DNA from 2 places in the Kitasatospora sp. NPDC001261 genome. Region 2 is predicted to be linked to the other one. Evidence: riboswitches for the same ligand, from Rfam matches in the RefSeq annotation. Region 2 holds a riboswitch; the other holds the start of a gene.
What was found. A riboswitch is a leader RNA that binds a small molecule or an ion and turns the genes downstream of it on or off. The one in region 2 is predicted to bind cobalamin.
Positions count from the first base shown of each region.

Region 1: linked by a shared signal. The riboswitch ahead of ACFY4B_RS37315 (CoA-acylating methylmalonate-semialdehyde dehydrogenase) and the one ahead of ACFY4B_RS15340 (iron ABC transporter permease) in region 2 are both predicted to bind cobalamin.

Region 1 is NZ_JBIAXP010000037.1:60,703-67,643, reverse strand. It holds gene ACFY4B_RS37325 (enoyl-CoA hydratase/isomerase family protein) at 1-748, opposite strand, end outside; gene ACFY4B_RS37320 (acyl-CoA dehydrogenase family protein) at 748-1,890, opposite strand; gene ACFY4B_RS37315 (CoA-acylating methylmalonate-semialdehyde dehydrogenase) at 1,899-3,398, opposite strand; cobalamin riboswitch at 3,607-3,798, opposite strand; gene ACFY4B_RS37310 (alcohol dehydrogenase catalytic domain-containing protein) at 3,925-4,968, opposite strand; tRNA gene ACFY4B_RS37305 (tRNA-Cys) at 5,086-5,156, opposite strand; gene ACFY4B_RS37300 (hypothetical protein) at 5,363-6,175, shown strand; gene ACFY4B_RS37295 (polysaccharide deacetylase family protein) at 6,183-6,842, opposite strand.
Region 2 is NZ_JBIAXP010000010.1:22,885-29,825, reverse strand. It holds gene ACFY4B_RS15365 (amino acid ABC transporter permease) at 1-592, shown strand, start outside; gene ACFY4B_RS15360 (amino acid ABC transporter ATP-binding protein) at 589-1,389, shown strand; gene ACFY4B_RS15355 (CGNR zinc finger domain-containing protein) at 1,503-2,084, shown strand; gene sodX (nickel-type superoxide dismutase maturation protease) at 2,092-2,454, opposite strand; gene sodN (superoxide dismutase, Ni) at 2,731-3,126, shown strand; cobalamin riboswitch at 3,208-3,333, shown strand; gene ACFY4B_RS15340 (iron ABC transporter permease) at 3,456-4,535, shown strand; gene ACFY4B_RS15335 (ABC transporter ATP-binding protein) at 4,532-5,335, shown strand; gene ACFY4B_RS15330 (ABC transporter substrate-binding protein) at 5,353-6,345, shown strand; gene ACFY4B_RS15325 (nuclear transport factor 2 family protein) at 6,436-6,819, shown strand; gene ACFY4B_RS15320 (GNAT family N-acetyltransferase) at 6,830-6,941, shown strand, end outside.

The sequences.
Region 1 (6,941 bases), on a different contig from region 2:
CCTCGGGTTCGCCGCTCTCCCGCAGCCGGTCGAGGATCTCCTCCACGCTGCCGGCCGCGTAGCAGTGGTCGATCCATCCGCGCTGGCCGTCCAGCACGCCGGCCGGCGCGGGCCCGACGTTCCGTTCCAGGGCGTCGTGGACGGGCAGTTCGGCCAGGTCGTCCAGCAGTGCGGGCAGCCGCTCGGCGGGCACGAAGTGGTCGGCGAGCCCGCACAGCAGCGCGTCCCCGGCGCCGACGGATCCCGCGGTCAGGGCGAGGTGGGTGCCCGACTCCCCCGGCGCGAGGGCGAGCAGGTAGGTGCCGCCGACGTCGGGGACGAAGCCGATGCCGGCCTCCGGCAGGGCGACCCGGGTGGTCTCCGTGACGATCCGGACGCTGCCGTGGGCGGAGACGCCGACCCCGCCGCCCATCACGATGCCGTTCATCACGGCGACGTAGGGCTTCGGGTAGCGGGCGATCCGGGCGTTGAGGCGGTACTCGTCGCGCCAGAACTCCTCGACGGCACCCGGGTCGCCGCCGGTGGCGGCGCGGTGGATGGCGACGATGTCGCCGCCAGCGCAGAAGGCCCGCTCACCGGCGCCGGTGATCACGACGGTCTCCACGTCGCCGTCCCGCTCCCACACGTCCAGTGCGGCGGAGATCCTCCGCACCATGCCGTGGGTGAGGGCGTTCAGGGCCGCCGGGCGGTTGAGGACGATCAGACCCGCCCGGCCCTCGCGCTGGACGAGGACCTCATCCGTACCCATCACGCGGCCCCGGTCAGGCCGCGGGCGACGATGACGCGCATGATCTCGTTGGTCCCTTCCAGGATCTGGTGCACCCGCAGGTCGCGGACGATCTTCTCGATGCCGTACTCGGCCAGGTAGCCGTAGCCGCCGTGGAGTTGGAGCGCCTGGTTGGCCACCTCGAAGCCGGTGTCGGTGGCGTGGCGCTTGGCCATCGCGCACAGCTCCGGCGCCCGGGGGTCGCCCCGGTCCAGCGCGGCGGCGGCCCGCCAGAGCAGCGATCTGGCGGCCTCCAGCTCCGTGGCCATGTCGGCGAGCCGGAACCGCAGCGCCTGGGCGTGCAGCAGCGCGGCCCCGAACGCCTCCCGGTCGGCCAGGTGGCGGGTGGCCCGCTCCAGGGCGTCCTGCGCGCCGCCGACGGAGCAGGCGGCGATGCCGAGCCGGCCGCCGTTCAGCCCGTTCATGGCGATCCGGAAGCCCTCGCCCTCCCCGCCGAGCAGGCGGTCGGCGGGGAGCCGGACGCCGTCCAGCAGCACCTGCCGGGTCGGCTGGGCGTTCCAGCCCATCTTCTTCTCGTTCGCTCCGAAGGAGACGCCGGGGTCGTCCCGCTCCACCAGGAACGCGGAGACGCCCCGGGCCCCCGGGCCGCCGGTTCGGGCCATCACCACGTACACCTGCGAGGTGCCGGCGCCCGAGACGAACTGCTTGACGCCGTCCAGGACCCAGTGGTCCCCGTGCCGGCGGGCCCGGGTGGCCAGCGCGGCGGCGTCCGAGCCCGCGCCCGGCTCGGTGAGGCAGTAGCTGCCGAGCAGTTCCGTCGAGCAGAGCCCGGGCAGCAGCCGGGCGCGCTGGGCGGGACTGCCGTAGCGGTCGATCATCCAGGCGACCATGTTGTGGATCGACAGGTAGCCGGCGATGGACGGGCAGCCGGTCGCCAGTGCCTCGAAGACGAGCACGCCGTCCTGGCGGCCGAGCTCCGAGCCGCCCGCCTCCTCCCGCACGTAGACGCCGCCGAGGCCCAGGTCGGCGGCCTTGCGCAGGACGTCGACCGGGAAGTGCTTGGCCTGGTCCCACGCGACGGCGTACGGGGCGAGGTGCTCGCGGGCGAAGTCCCGGGTGGTCGCGACGATGGCGAGCTGGTCGTCGGTCAGATGGGTGTGCACGGCGCGCCTCAGCCCATCGTCGGGATGGTGAAGCTCGCGCCCTCCTTGGCCCCGGAGGGCCAGCGCGAGGTGACGGTGCGGGTGCGGGTGTAGAAGCGGATCGAGTCCGGCCCGTGCTGGTTGAGGTCGCCGAACGCGGAGCGCTTCCAGCCGCCGAAGGTGTGGTAGGCGATCGGCACCGGGATCGGCACGTTGACCCCGACCATGCCGGTGTTCACCCGCCGGGCGAAGTCCCGGGCGGTGTCGCCGTCCCGGGTGTAGATGGCCACCCCGTTGCCGAACTCGTGCTCGCTGGGCAGCCGCAGCGCCTCCTCGTAGTCGGCGGCACGCACCACGGTGAGCACCGGCCCGAAGATCTCCTCCCGGTAGATCCGCATGCCGGGCGTGACCCGGTCGAACAGCGAGGCGCCGAGGAAGTAGCCGTCCTCGTGCCCGGCCAGCCGGAAGTCCCTTCCGTCGACGACGAGTTCGGCGCCCTCCTCGACCCCGAGGTCCAGGTAGCCGCGCACCCGCGCCAGCGCGTCGGCGCCGACCAGCGGTCCGAAGTCCGCCGCCGGGTCGTCCGAGCGCCCGACCTTGAGCGCGCCGATCCGCTCGACCAGCTTCGCCACCAGGGCGTCCGCCGTCGCCTCCCCCACCGGGACGGCCACCGAGATGGCCATGCAGCGCTCCCCGGCCGAGCCGTACCCGGCGCCGATCAGCGCGTCCGCCGCCTGGTCGAGGTCGGCGTCCGGCATCACGATCAGGTGGTTCTTGGCCCCGCCGAAGCACTGCGCCCGCTTCCCGTGCGCGGCGGCGGTGGCGTACACGTACTGGGCGATCGGCGTGGAGCCGACGAAGCCGAGCGCCTGGACGCGCGGGTCCTCCAGCAGGGTGTCCACGGCCTCCTTGTCACCGTTGACGACATTGAGCACGCCCGGCGGCAGCCCGGCCTCCAGGAACAGCTCGGCCAGCCGCAGCGGCACCGAGGGGTCGCGCTCCGAGGGCTTGAGCACGAAGGCGTTCCCGCAGGCCAGCGCGGGCGCGGCCTTCCAGAGCGGGATCATCGCCGGGAAGTTGAACGGCGTGATGCCCGCGACCACGCCGAGCGGCTGGCGCATCGAGTACACGTCGATGCCCGTCCCGGCGTTGTCGCTGAACTCGCCCTTCAGCAGGTGCGGGATGCCGGCGGCGAACTCCACGACCTCCAGGCCTCGTTGGATGTCGCCGTGGGCGTCGGCCACGGTCTTGCCGTGCTCGGCGGAGAGCAGCCGGGCCAGCTCGTCCTTCTCCTGCTCGACGAGCTGGAGGAAGCGCAGCAGGACACGGGCCCGCCGCTGCGGGTTCCAGGCGGCCCACGCGGGCTGGGCCTGCTCGGCGTCGGCGATCACCGCCTCGACCTCGGCGCGGCTCGCCAGGGGCACCCTGGCCTGCACCCGGCCGGTGTTGGGGTCGTACACGTCGCCGAAGCGGCCGGAGGTGCCGGCGGTGGGCTTGCCGGCGATGAAGTGGGTCAGTTCTCGGACCATCGGTTCCTTCTCTCGACAGGGGTGGGAGAGGAGGAATGGAGGCCGCCGCCGGTCGGCGGGCGCACGGTGGCGCGCCCCTCGGCACGGGCGTACGGCGATGTGACGGTACGTCAGGACGCGGGCGCCCCGGCGGTCGTCGGCACGGGACAGCCAGGCGCGGTGGAACGGAAGCAGCCCGGAGCCATGTGTGTCGTCTCCATCCTCGTGGAAAACACGAACCACCCGCGGCCGGTATCCTGACTCCCGGATCACCGCACGCCCTCAGGCCTTCCCGGCTGGCTGCCAGTGGCCGTCATCTGCGAGGACGGACTCCCCGGTCACAGTGGCGGGACCGTGCCGGACTCACACCGGCTTCCCTGACACCGCGGACCTGCCGTCGACCATATAGTTGGACGTCCTAGTAAGTCCAGGGGTACGCGCCCGCGCCGCGCCGCCGGAGGGCCGCTCACCCCCGTCCACCTGCCCGGACACGCCGGGAGCCGGCCCCGAGGGACCGGCTCCGAGGGCCGGCTCCGATGACCGCCGCTCAGCGGCCGGTGGTGACGACCATGCGGAAGCGGGCCCGGTTGGCCGCCATCTTCTCCACCGCCGCCGCGGTCCGCTCCAGCGGCACCTCCTCGACCCAGGCCCGCACCCCCGTCTGCGCCGCGAAGCGCAGCGTGTCCTGGGTGTCGACCGCGATGCCCGAGGAGTGCGCGTAGACCTTCCGGTCGCCCTGGATCAACTGCAGGGCGCTCAGCTCCAGCGGCTCCGCCGGGAGTCCGACCATGACGAGCTCGCCCCGGCGGGTGATCCCGTCGATCGTCGCCACCACGGCGGGCGCGTTGGTGACGGTGGACAGGACCACCTTCGCACCTCCCAACTGCCGCAGGGCCTCGGCGACATCGCCCGCGGTGCTGTCGATGTAGTGGGCGGCGCCGAGCCGGAGCGCGAGCGGCCCCTTCTCCTGGCCGCGGGCGATGGCGACGGTACGGAAGCCCATCTTCTCGGCGAACTGGACGCCCAGGTGGCCGAGTCCGCCGATCCCCAGGATGGCGACGGTGTCCCCGGGCCGTGCGGCGGAGCGGCGCAGGGCGTTGAAGACCGTCACCCCCGCGCAGGCCAGCGGCGCCGCCTCGACCGCGGTGAGCTCGTCCGGGACCGCCGCCAGGGCCACGGCCGGGACGACGACGGAGTCGGCGAACCCGCCCGGATAGGCGACGCCGGGGATCTCGACCCGTGCGCAGTGCAGGCCGTCGCCCGCCCGGCACGCGTCGCAGTGCCCGCAGCTGCCGCCGTACCAGCCGACCGCGACCCGGTCGCCGACCCGCCAGCCCTCCACGCCCTCGCCGAGGGCGTCGACGCGGCCGGCGATCTCGTGCCCCGGGGTGATCGGGAAGGTGCTGCCGGGCAGCAGGCCGCCGGCGATGAGCAGGTCGGAGTGGCAGACCCCGCACGCCTCCACGGTGATCCGCACGGCTCCCGGACCGGGTTCCCGCGAGGGGACCTCGACCAGCTCGGGGGCCGCACCCGGCCCCGCGACCTGGACGGCGCGCAGCGCGGCGGCCGAGCCGCTGGGGGAGGTGGTCATGAGCGATCCCTTCGCCGGGTGATGTGCCCCGGAGCCCCAGGTGACCGCACCGCTCGTCCTGTTCCGGGCGCGCCTTTCGAGACGGATCGAAATGTCTCGAAAGAACTCGGAAGAAAAAGGTGGAGATAGGAATCGAACCCATCTGAACGGCCCTGCAAGCCGCCGCCTAGCCACTCGGCCACTCCACCCCGACAACGATGGAAACATTACACGCACATGAACACGGACCCTGACCAGAATTCCCCGGGAACGGCGATGTTTCACCCCATGGGGCTCTTAGTGCGTCTAGTGTTATTTCTTTCGACATGGCGCCGGTAGGGTCCGACGAGCCAGCGCGTAAAAGACCGGGTGCGCTAGCCTGTGCCGATATCTCCGACCCGATGGGATTTCACTGATGGCCGTTGAGGAATCACGGTTCACCCATACCGCGGAGCCGCTCTGCGGAACCGCCGCGAACCGGTGCCAGTACAAGAACCTGCCCCTGCGCGACCTTCCCCCACTCGGCGTCGTGCGCCGCGCCAGGATCGCCCGCGAGGGCCTGCGCGAGCGCCGCGCCGACGTTCCGGCGCCCGGCCGGCCCTCCCGGTTCGCCGAGGGGGACTGGGTCCGGGTGAAGGACGAGGCCGCGGTGCGCGCCACCCTCGACGACAAGGACCGCCACCGCGGCCTGTGGTTCACCGGCAGCCAGTGGTCGTTCTGCGGCGGCGTCTACCAGGTCGAGCGCATCGTGCGCCGCATGATCGACGACCACTACCGGGTGCGTCGCCTGTCCGGCACCGTCGCCCTGGCCGGCGCCACCTGCCACGGCGCCGACGGCGCCCAGGGCTGCGGGCTGGACTGCGCCCTGCTGTTCCGCGACGAATGGCTGGAGCCCGCGCCCGCGCCGGTCCCGGCCCCCCGTCCCGTCGCCCTGTGGGCGACCGTGCGCGGCCTCGCGGAGATCCGCGCGACCCTCGACCCCGACGGGCGCCTGCACGGCGTCCCCTTCCAGCCGGGGATGGAACACCACACCGGCACCCGTCACAGCGCCCTCGAACTGCGCCACCGGTCCCTCGCCTGGTGGCAACACCCCACCGGGGGGCGCTGGTTCATCCTCGACGGCCTGCGCTGCGGTGGCGAGCCGCTCGCCACCGGCTGCGACCGGCGGTGCGCCCTGCTCTGGCACGAGTCCTGGCTGCACCTGGAGCCGGCCGCCACCGCCCCCTGAGCGACCGTCAGCGCAGCCAGCGGTCGCGCACCAGCTTCGCGGTCAGGTGCAGCGGCCCGTCCCGGTCGCCGACGTAACATCGGGGAAGCGCGAACTCCCCGCCGTGGACACCGGGGCTGACCGCGCACCCGTACCCGTACCCGGTGTGCGCCACCGCCTCCACGGCGGCGCCGTCGAGCGAACCGTACGGGTAGCAGAACCCCTCGACCGACCGGCCCGTGAGATCCTCCAGCACGTGGCGGCTGTCGGCGACCTGGGCCGCCAGTTCCCGCGCCCCCAGGCCCGCCAGCCGCCGGTGCGTCAGCCCGTGCGAGCCGATCTCCACCCCCTCGGCGGCGGCCTCGCGGACCTGGGCCGCCGTCATCAGCGGCTTGCGCGGGCCCTGCTCGTCCCAGTCGTTGTACCCGCCGAGCCGGCCGGCCACCACGTAGACCGTCGCCGTGAAGTCGTACTCCGCCAGTGCGGGCAGGGCCTCCTCCACGAAGTCGCGGTATCCGTCGTCGAAGCTGAGCCCCACCTTTCCCGCGGCGGTTCCGTTCCGGTGGGAACGCATCAGCTCGCCCACCGACACCCCGCGCAGTCCGCGCGCGGACAGCCAGCGCAGCTGGCGGCGGAATCGCGCGGGGTCGACGGTGATCAGATAGGGATCCTCGGTCGCCGACGTCACCGAGTGGTACATCAACGTCCACGGGAGACGCGCCGCATCCAGGGCGAGCGCGCTTTCCGAACTATTGCGTGGTCGAACGAGTCGCATGTTCCGCTCCTG
Region 2 (6,941 bases):
CCTGATCTGGGCCAAGCTGTCGATCGGCGTCCCGTGGGGGCCGGAGTTCTGGTCCGAGCAGACCAACGTGCTGATCCCGACCTTCGTCGCCGCGCTGCTGGGCCTCGGCCTCAACGAGGCCGCCTACATGGCGGAGATCGTCCGCGGCGGCATCCAGTCGGTGGACGAGGGCCAGACCGAGGCCGCGCACGCGCTCGGCATGAGCCGGTTCCAGACCATGCGCCGGATCGTCCTGCCGCAGGCCATGCGGGTGATCATCCCGCCGACCGGCAACGAGACCATCTCGATGCTGAAGACCACCTCGCTGGTCTCCGTGATCTCCCTGGAGGAGATCTTCCGGGCCGGCCAGGTCATCTACTCCCGGAACTACCAGAACATCCCGCTGCTGATCGTGGTCAGCCTCTGGTACCTGTTCTTCACCTCGGTGCTGACCATCGGCCAGTACTACATCGAGCGCCACTACGCCCGAGGTTCCAACCGCACCCTCCCGCCCACCCCGCTGCAGCGGCTGCGGAGGCTGTTCGCCGGGAAGCCCGCCCCCAGGACGACCGCCGACGTCGTCCCGGGGCTCGAGGGAGGTGGTCACGTATGACCGATCCGACCAAGTCCCCCGCCGGCGGCGCGTCCGGCGAGCCGATGGTCCGCGCCGAGAACGTGCACAAGTCGTACGGCCTGGTCGAGGTGCTCAAGGGCATCGACCTGGAGGTCAGGCAGGGCGAGGTGTTCTGCCTGATCGGCCCGTCCGGCTCCGGCAAGTCGACCTTCCTGCGGTGCATCAACCACCTGGAGAAGATCAACGGCGGCCGCCTCTGGGTGGACGGCGAGCTGGTCGGCTACCGGCAGAAGGGCGACCGGCTGCACGAGCTCAGGGACCGCGAGGTCGCCCTCAAGCGGCGCGACATCGGCATGGTCTTCCAGCGCTTCAACCTGTTCCCGCACATGACCGCCGTCGAGAACGTCATGGAGGCGCCGGTCCAGGTCAAGGGCGAGAGCCGGGCCGACGCCCGCGAGCGCGGGATGGCCCTGCTGGAGCGGGTCGGCCTCGCCGACAAGGCGAAGAACTACCCCTCGCAGCTCTCCGGCGGCCAGCAGCAGCGCGTGGCGATCGCCCGCGCGCTGGCCATGAAGCCCAAGCTGATGCTCTTCGACGAGCCGACCTCCGCGCTCGACCCGGAGCTGGTCGGCGACGTCCTCGACGTCATGCGCGGCCTCGCCGAGGAGGGCATGACCATGGTGGTCGTCACCCACGAGATGGGCTTCGCCCGCGAGGTCGGCGACGCGCTGGTGTTCATGGACGGCGGGGTGGTGGTCGAGTCCGGCAACCCCCGCGAGGTGCTCACCGACCCGCAGCACGAGCGCACCAGGGCCTTCCTCTCCAAGGTGCTCTGAGCCCGTACGCCCGGCGCCCGGCAGGTCACTCCTGCCGGGCGCCGTCGTTTTCCCCGCCCGGGTAATAGGCTGGAGGCAGTCAGCCCGTTACCGACCCCCCTGGAAGGACCCCTGTGGAGCTCGCCGCCTACGCCGATCTCGCCGTCCGGCTGGTGAACACCGAGGAGCCCGAGCGCGGCACCGACTCGCTGACCTCCGTGGAGGCGGTGCGCGGTCTCTTCTCCGACTCCTCGCGGGCCCGCTCGCTCGCCGACGAGTCCGACGTGCCCCGGCTGCGGGCGGTGCGGACCCGGCTGCGCGGGGTCTTCGAGGCCGCCGCCGGCGGGGACGAGATCCGCGGCGTCGACCTGCTGAACAGCCTGCTGATGGAGTACCCGGTCAGCCCGCTGATCTCCGGGCACGACTACCTGGACGACGCCGGGCGGCCGCGCTGGCACCTGCACCTGGCCGACAACTCCCCCACCGCCACCGCCCACTTCAGCGCGGTCGCCTGCATGGGCCTGGCCGTCCACCTGACCGAGCTGGGCGCCGACCGGCTCGGCATCTGCCAGGCCGCGCCCTGCCGCAACGCCTACCTGGACACCTCGACCAACCGCTCCCGCCGCTACTGCTCGGACCGCTGCGCGACCCGCGCCAACGTGGCCGCCTACCGGGCCCGCAAGCGCCTGGAGGCGGAGGCGGCGGCCCGGGCGTAGCGGCCCGCTAGACCTCCTCGACCCAGGCGCCGAGCCGGCGGGCCAGGCCCGGCACCCGGGCCAGCCGCGGGGTGAGCAGCAGCCGCTCCAGCCGGCGCCCCGGCGCCAGCCAGACCGGGCTCGGGCGCAGCCGCAGCAGCACCCGGCCGAGCACCAGCTCGTCCGGGACTGCGCCGTAGCTGCGGCTGTCGCTGTCCACCGGGCGGTTGTCGGAGAGCAGCCACCAGCCCGTGGCCCGGCGCTCGGCGGCCCGCTTCACCACCAGCAGGTCCTGCTGGAAGGGGTGCCGGAAGACCACCACCGCGCCGGGCCGGATCGGCGCGCCGTAGCGGACCAGCAGCCGGTCGCCCTCGCGCAGGGTCGGGACCATCGACGGCCCCGCCACGTCGACCAGCCCGAACGGCAGCGCGCCGCCCGGGCCGCGCTCCCCCGCCCCGGCGCCCTCCGCTCGCGTGCTCCGCGCCACGACTCCTCCTCCCGCCCCCGCTCGCGCCCCCAGTCTGCCGTACGGACCGCCGTCCGTCCGATGTCCGGATTGCGCCGGTTCCCGGTCCGTCTTTCGCCCTAGGCCCACCGCCCGATCGCGAAACCGGGAGGGCGGAAGGGTAATCTCGGGCGCGGGAAGACGATCTAAGGAAGGACTCCCATGTTCTCTCGTCTGTTTGCACCGCGCGCCACCGTCCACGCCCACTGCGACCTGCCCTGCGGCGTCTACGACCCCGCGCAGGCCAAGCTGGAGGCCGAGTCGGTCAAGGCCACCCAGGAGAAGTACCAGGCCAACGAGGACCCGCACTTCCGCGCCCGCGCCGTCATCATCAAGGAGCAGCGCGCCGAGGCCGTCAAGCACCACATCTCGGTGCTGTGGAGCGACTACTTCAAGGCCCCGCACTTCGAGAAGTACCCGCAGCTGCACCAGCTGATCAACGACACCCTGAAGGCCGCCTCGGCCGCCAAGGCGTCCACGGACCCGGCCACCGGCCAGGCCCTGCTCGACCTGATCGCCGAGGTCGACAAGATCTTCTGGGAGACCAAGCAGGCCTGAGCCTGACGCGTCGCCACCCGACCGCCCCCGTCCGCACCGCCGGACGGGGGCGGTCGTGCGTTCACGTCCGACCCGGCCCGGTAAGGGTTGCCTGCCCTGAGTGGCTGTTATGCTGCCAGGGCGTCCGAGGGGGAAGTCCGGTGCGAATCCGGCGCTGACCCGCAACGGTGAGCACGGCCCGTACCCGCCCGTACGGCCGCGCCAGCCCGATCGCCCTCGGCCGCCGACCTCCCGACAACTCGCCGCGGACTGCGAGGGGAACGGCGCCCCGGCACGCCCCCGGCCCGCGCCCGCCCCGGCGCGCTCCCGGCCCGAGGCAAGGCGCACCCGTGAACCGCGCACCCGTCAACCGTGCAGTCGGCCCGCCCGCTCGCCGAATACCCGTCGTCCCGCTCGCCGCCGGACTCGCCGCCGCCCTGCTGCTCTCCCTGGTCTGCGGGGTCGCCCTCGGCTCCTCCGGGCTCGGCCTGCCCCGGGTGCTGCGGCTCCTGGGCGCCGGGCTGACGGGCGGCCGGCTGGACGCGGACGAGGCGGCCGCGTACGCGATCGTCTGGGAGATCCGGCTGCCGCGCACCGTGCTGGCCGCCGTGGTCGGCGCCGGGCTGGCCGCCTGCGGGGTCGCCGTCCAGGCCCTGGTGCGCAACGCGCTGGCGGACCCCTTCGTGCTCGGCATCTCCTCCGGCGCGGCCGTCGGCGCCAACGCCGTGATGCTGTTCGGCGCCTTCGCCTCGCTCGGGGTGTGGGCGATCTCCGCCTCCGCCTTCGGCTCCGCGCTGGCCGCCATGACCCTGGTCTACGTCGCGGCCCGCACCGCGTACGGGCTCACCCCGCTGCGGCTGGTGCTCACCGGCACCGCGCTGTCGTACGGCTTCTCCGCCGCCACCACCCTGATGGTCTTCGCCGCCGACCGCGGCGAGGCCGCCCGGGACGTCATGATGTGGCTGCTCGGCAGCCTCGGCGGCGCCACCTGGGGCAAGGTGCCGATCGCCGCCGTCACCGTGCTGGCCGGGCTCGCCTACCTGGCCTGCACCGCCGGGCGGCTGGACGCGCTCGCGATGGGCGACGAGACCTCCGCCTCGCTCGGCGTGGACCCGGACCGGCTGCGCCGCGAGCTGTTCGTGGTGACCGCCGCCGTCACCGGCACCGTGGTCGCGGTCAGCGGGGCGATCGGCTTCGTCGGGCTGCTGATGCCGCACCTGGCGCGGATGCTGGTCGGCGCCGGGCACCGCCGGGTGCTGGTGGTCGCGCCGCTCGCCGGGGCGCTGCTGCTGGTCTGGGTGGACATCGCCTCGCGCACCCTGCTGGCGCCCGCCGAACTGCCCGTCGGGGTGTTCACCGCGGTGCTCGGCGTGCCCGCCTTCCTGGTGATGATGCGCCGCCGCGGCCAGGCCTTCGGAGGTGCCCGGTGACCGCGACGACCGACCCGGCCCCGGTGCACGCCCAGGACCTCGCCGTCGACGGCGTCTCGGTGGAGCTGGCCGGCACCCGGCTGGTCCACGAGGTGAGCCTGGCGGCCGCCGCCGGGCAGGTGGTCGGGCTGATCGGCCCCAACGGCAGCGGCAAGTCGACCCTGCTGCGCTGCGTCTACCGGGTGCTGAAGCCGGCCGGCGGCGTGGTCCGGCTGGCCGGCGACGACCTGCACGCCCTCACCGCCCGCGAGAGCGCCCGCCGGGTGGCCGCGCTGACCCAGGAGCACTCCGCCGAGTTCGACTTCACCGTCGCCGAGGTGGTCGCCATGGGCCGGCTGCCGCACCGCCGCGGCTTCGGCGCCCAAGTCGACGGGGACGAGCGGCGCTGCGCCGAGGCGCTGCGCAAGGTCCGGGCCGGGCACCTCGCCGAGCGGGGCTTCCTGAGCCTGTCCGGGGGCGAGAAGCAGCGGGTGCTGTTCGCCCGCGCGCTGGTCCAGGAGCCGCGCCTGCTGGTGCTCGACGAACCCACCAACCACCTCGACATCGCGCACCAGTTGGAGGTGCTGGCGCTCGCCCGCGAGGCCGGTCCGACGGTGCTCACCGCGCTGCACGACCTCAACCTGGCGGCGGGCCACTGCGACCTGCTGTACGTCCTGCGGGACGGCCGGATCGTCGCCTCCGGGCCGCCCGACGAGGTGCTCCGACCCGCCCTGCTGGCCGAGGTGTTCGGCGTCCGGGGCACCCCGGTGCGCCACCCGGAGACCGGCGCCCTCCAGCTGCTCTTCGACCGCCTCCCCTGACCCCCCAAGGAACTCCCGTGCGCACCAAGGCCGTTGCCGCCACCGCCCTGCTCGCCCTCGGACTCGTCGGCTGCGGCGCCGAGATCGCCCCGAAGGAGGCCGCCACCGCCTCCGCCCACTACCCCGTGACGGTGGACAACTGCGGGGAGAAGCTCACCTTCGCGCAGAAGCCCGCCCGGGTGGTGACCAACGACGTCAACATCACCGAACTGATGCTCTCGCTCGGCCTCGCCGACCGGATGGCCGGCTACGTGATGCCCGACGACAAGGGGAAGATCGACCAGGTCGCCTGGAAGGACGGCTACCAGCAGACCACCTGGCTCTCCAAGAAGATCCTCACCAAGGAGATCGCGCTGGACGCCAAGGCCGACCTGGTCTTCGCCGGCTGGCACTACGGCTTCGACGAGGGCAGCGGCGTCACCCCGCAGGCCTTCAGGGCGCTCGGCGTCGACTCGTACGTGCTCAGCGAGTCCTGCCGCAGCGGCAAGGGCACCGAGCGCGGCGTGATGGACCCGCTGGAGGCGCTCTACACCGACCTGGCCAACCTCGGCGAGATCTTCGACGTCAAGGACCGCTCCGACCAGCTGATCGCGGACTTCAAGGCGCGGATCGCCGCCGTCCCGCCGGCCGAGCGCCACCCCTCCGTCTTCCTGTACGACAGCGGGCAGGACAAGCCGTACACCGCCGGGAAGTTCGCCGCCGCCAACGAGATCATCGCCAAGGCGGGCGGGACCAACATCATGGGCGACCTCGCCGACAGCTGGGTCACGGCCGGCTGGGAGAGCGTGGTGCAGCGCGACCCCGAGGTGATCGTGATCAACGACTACGCGACGCCGAAGGCCGAGGAGAAGCGGAAGTTCCTGATGTCCTTCCCGCCGCTGGCGAACGTCGCCGCGGTCAGGAACGGCCGGATCTTCGTCATGGACTACGTCGACCTGGTGGAGAGCCCGCGCAACCCGGCCGCGATCAGCGCGCTGGCCGCCTACCTGCGCACCGTGCCGGCCCCCTGACCGGCCCGGATCCCGCTCCTCCGGGTCCGGGCGGCCGCGGGCGTACGCTCAAGGTACGAGCCGACGGAACCCGACCGGAGGAGCGAGATCATGACCACCACGACGGCCCCCGCCGCCTTCGACACCCGCGCACTGCGCGAGGGCATCGAACGCCGCGACGCCGAGGCCCTCCTGGCGCTCTACGCGGAGGACGCCGAACTGCGCATGGTCGACCGCAAGACCCAGCCCAGCCACCCCCTGGTGATGCACGGGCGGGAGGAGATCGGCGCCATGCTGGACGACGTCTACGGCCGCGAGATGACCCACACACTGGAACAGGTGGTCGTCCAGGGCGACCACGTCGCCTTCCTGGAGTCCTGCCGGTACCCGGACGGCGTCCGGGTGCTGATGTCCTCGATGGCCGGTCTGCGGGACGGCCGGATCATCGACCAGACCTCCCTCCAGGCCTGGGACGAGACCGGTCCCGAGCAGTAGGCTCACGGACATGATCCGCACCGCCGTCGCCACCGACGTCCCCGTCGTCCACGCCATGATCCGCGAACTCGCGGAGTACGAGAAGGCCCTGCACGAGGCGAAGGCCACCGAGGAGCAGCTGC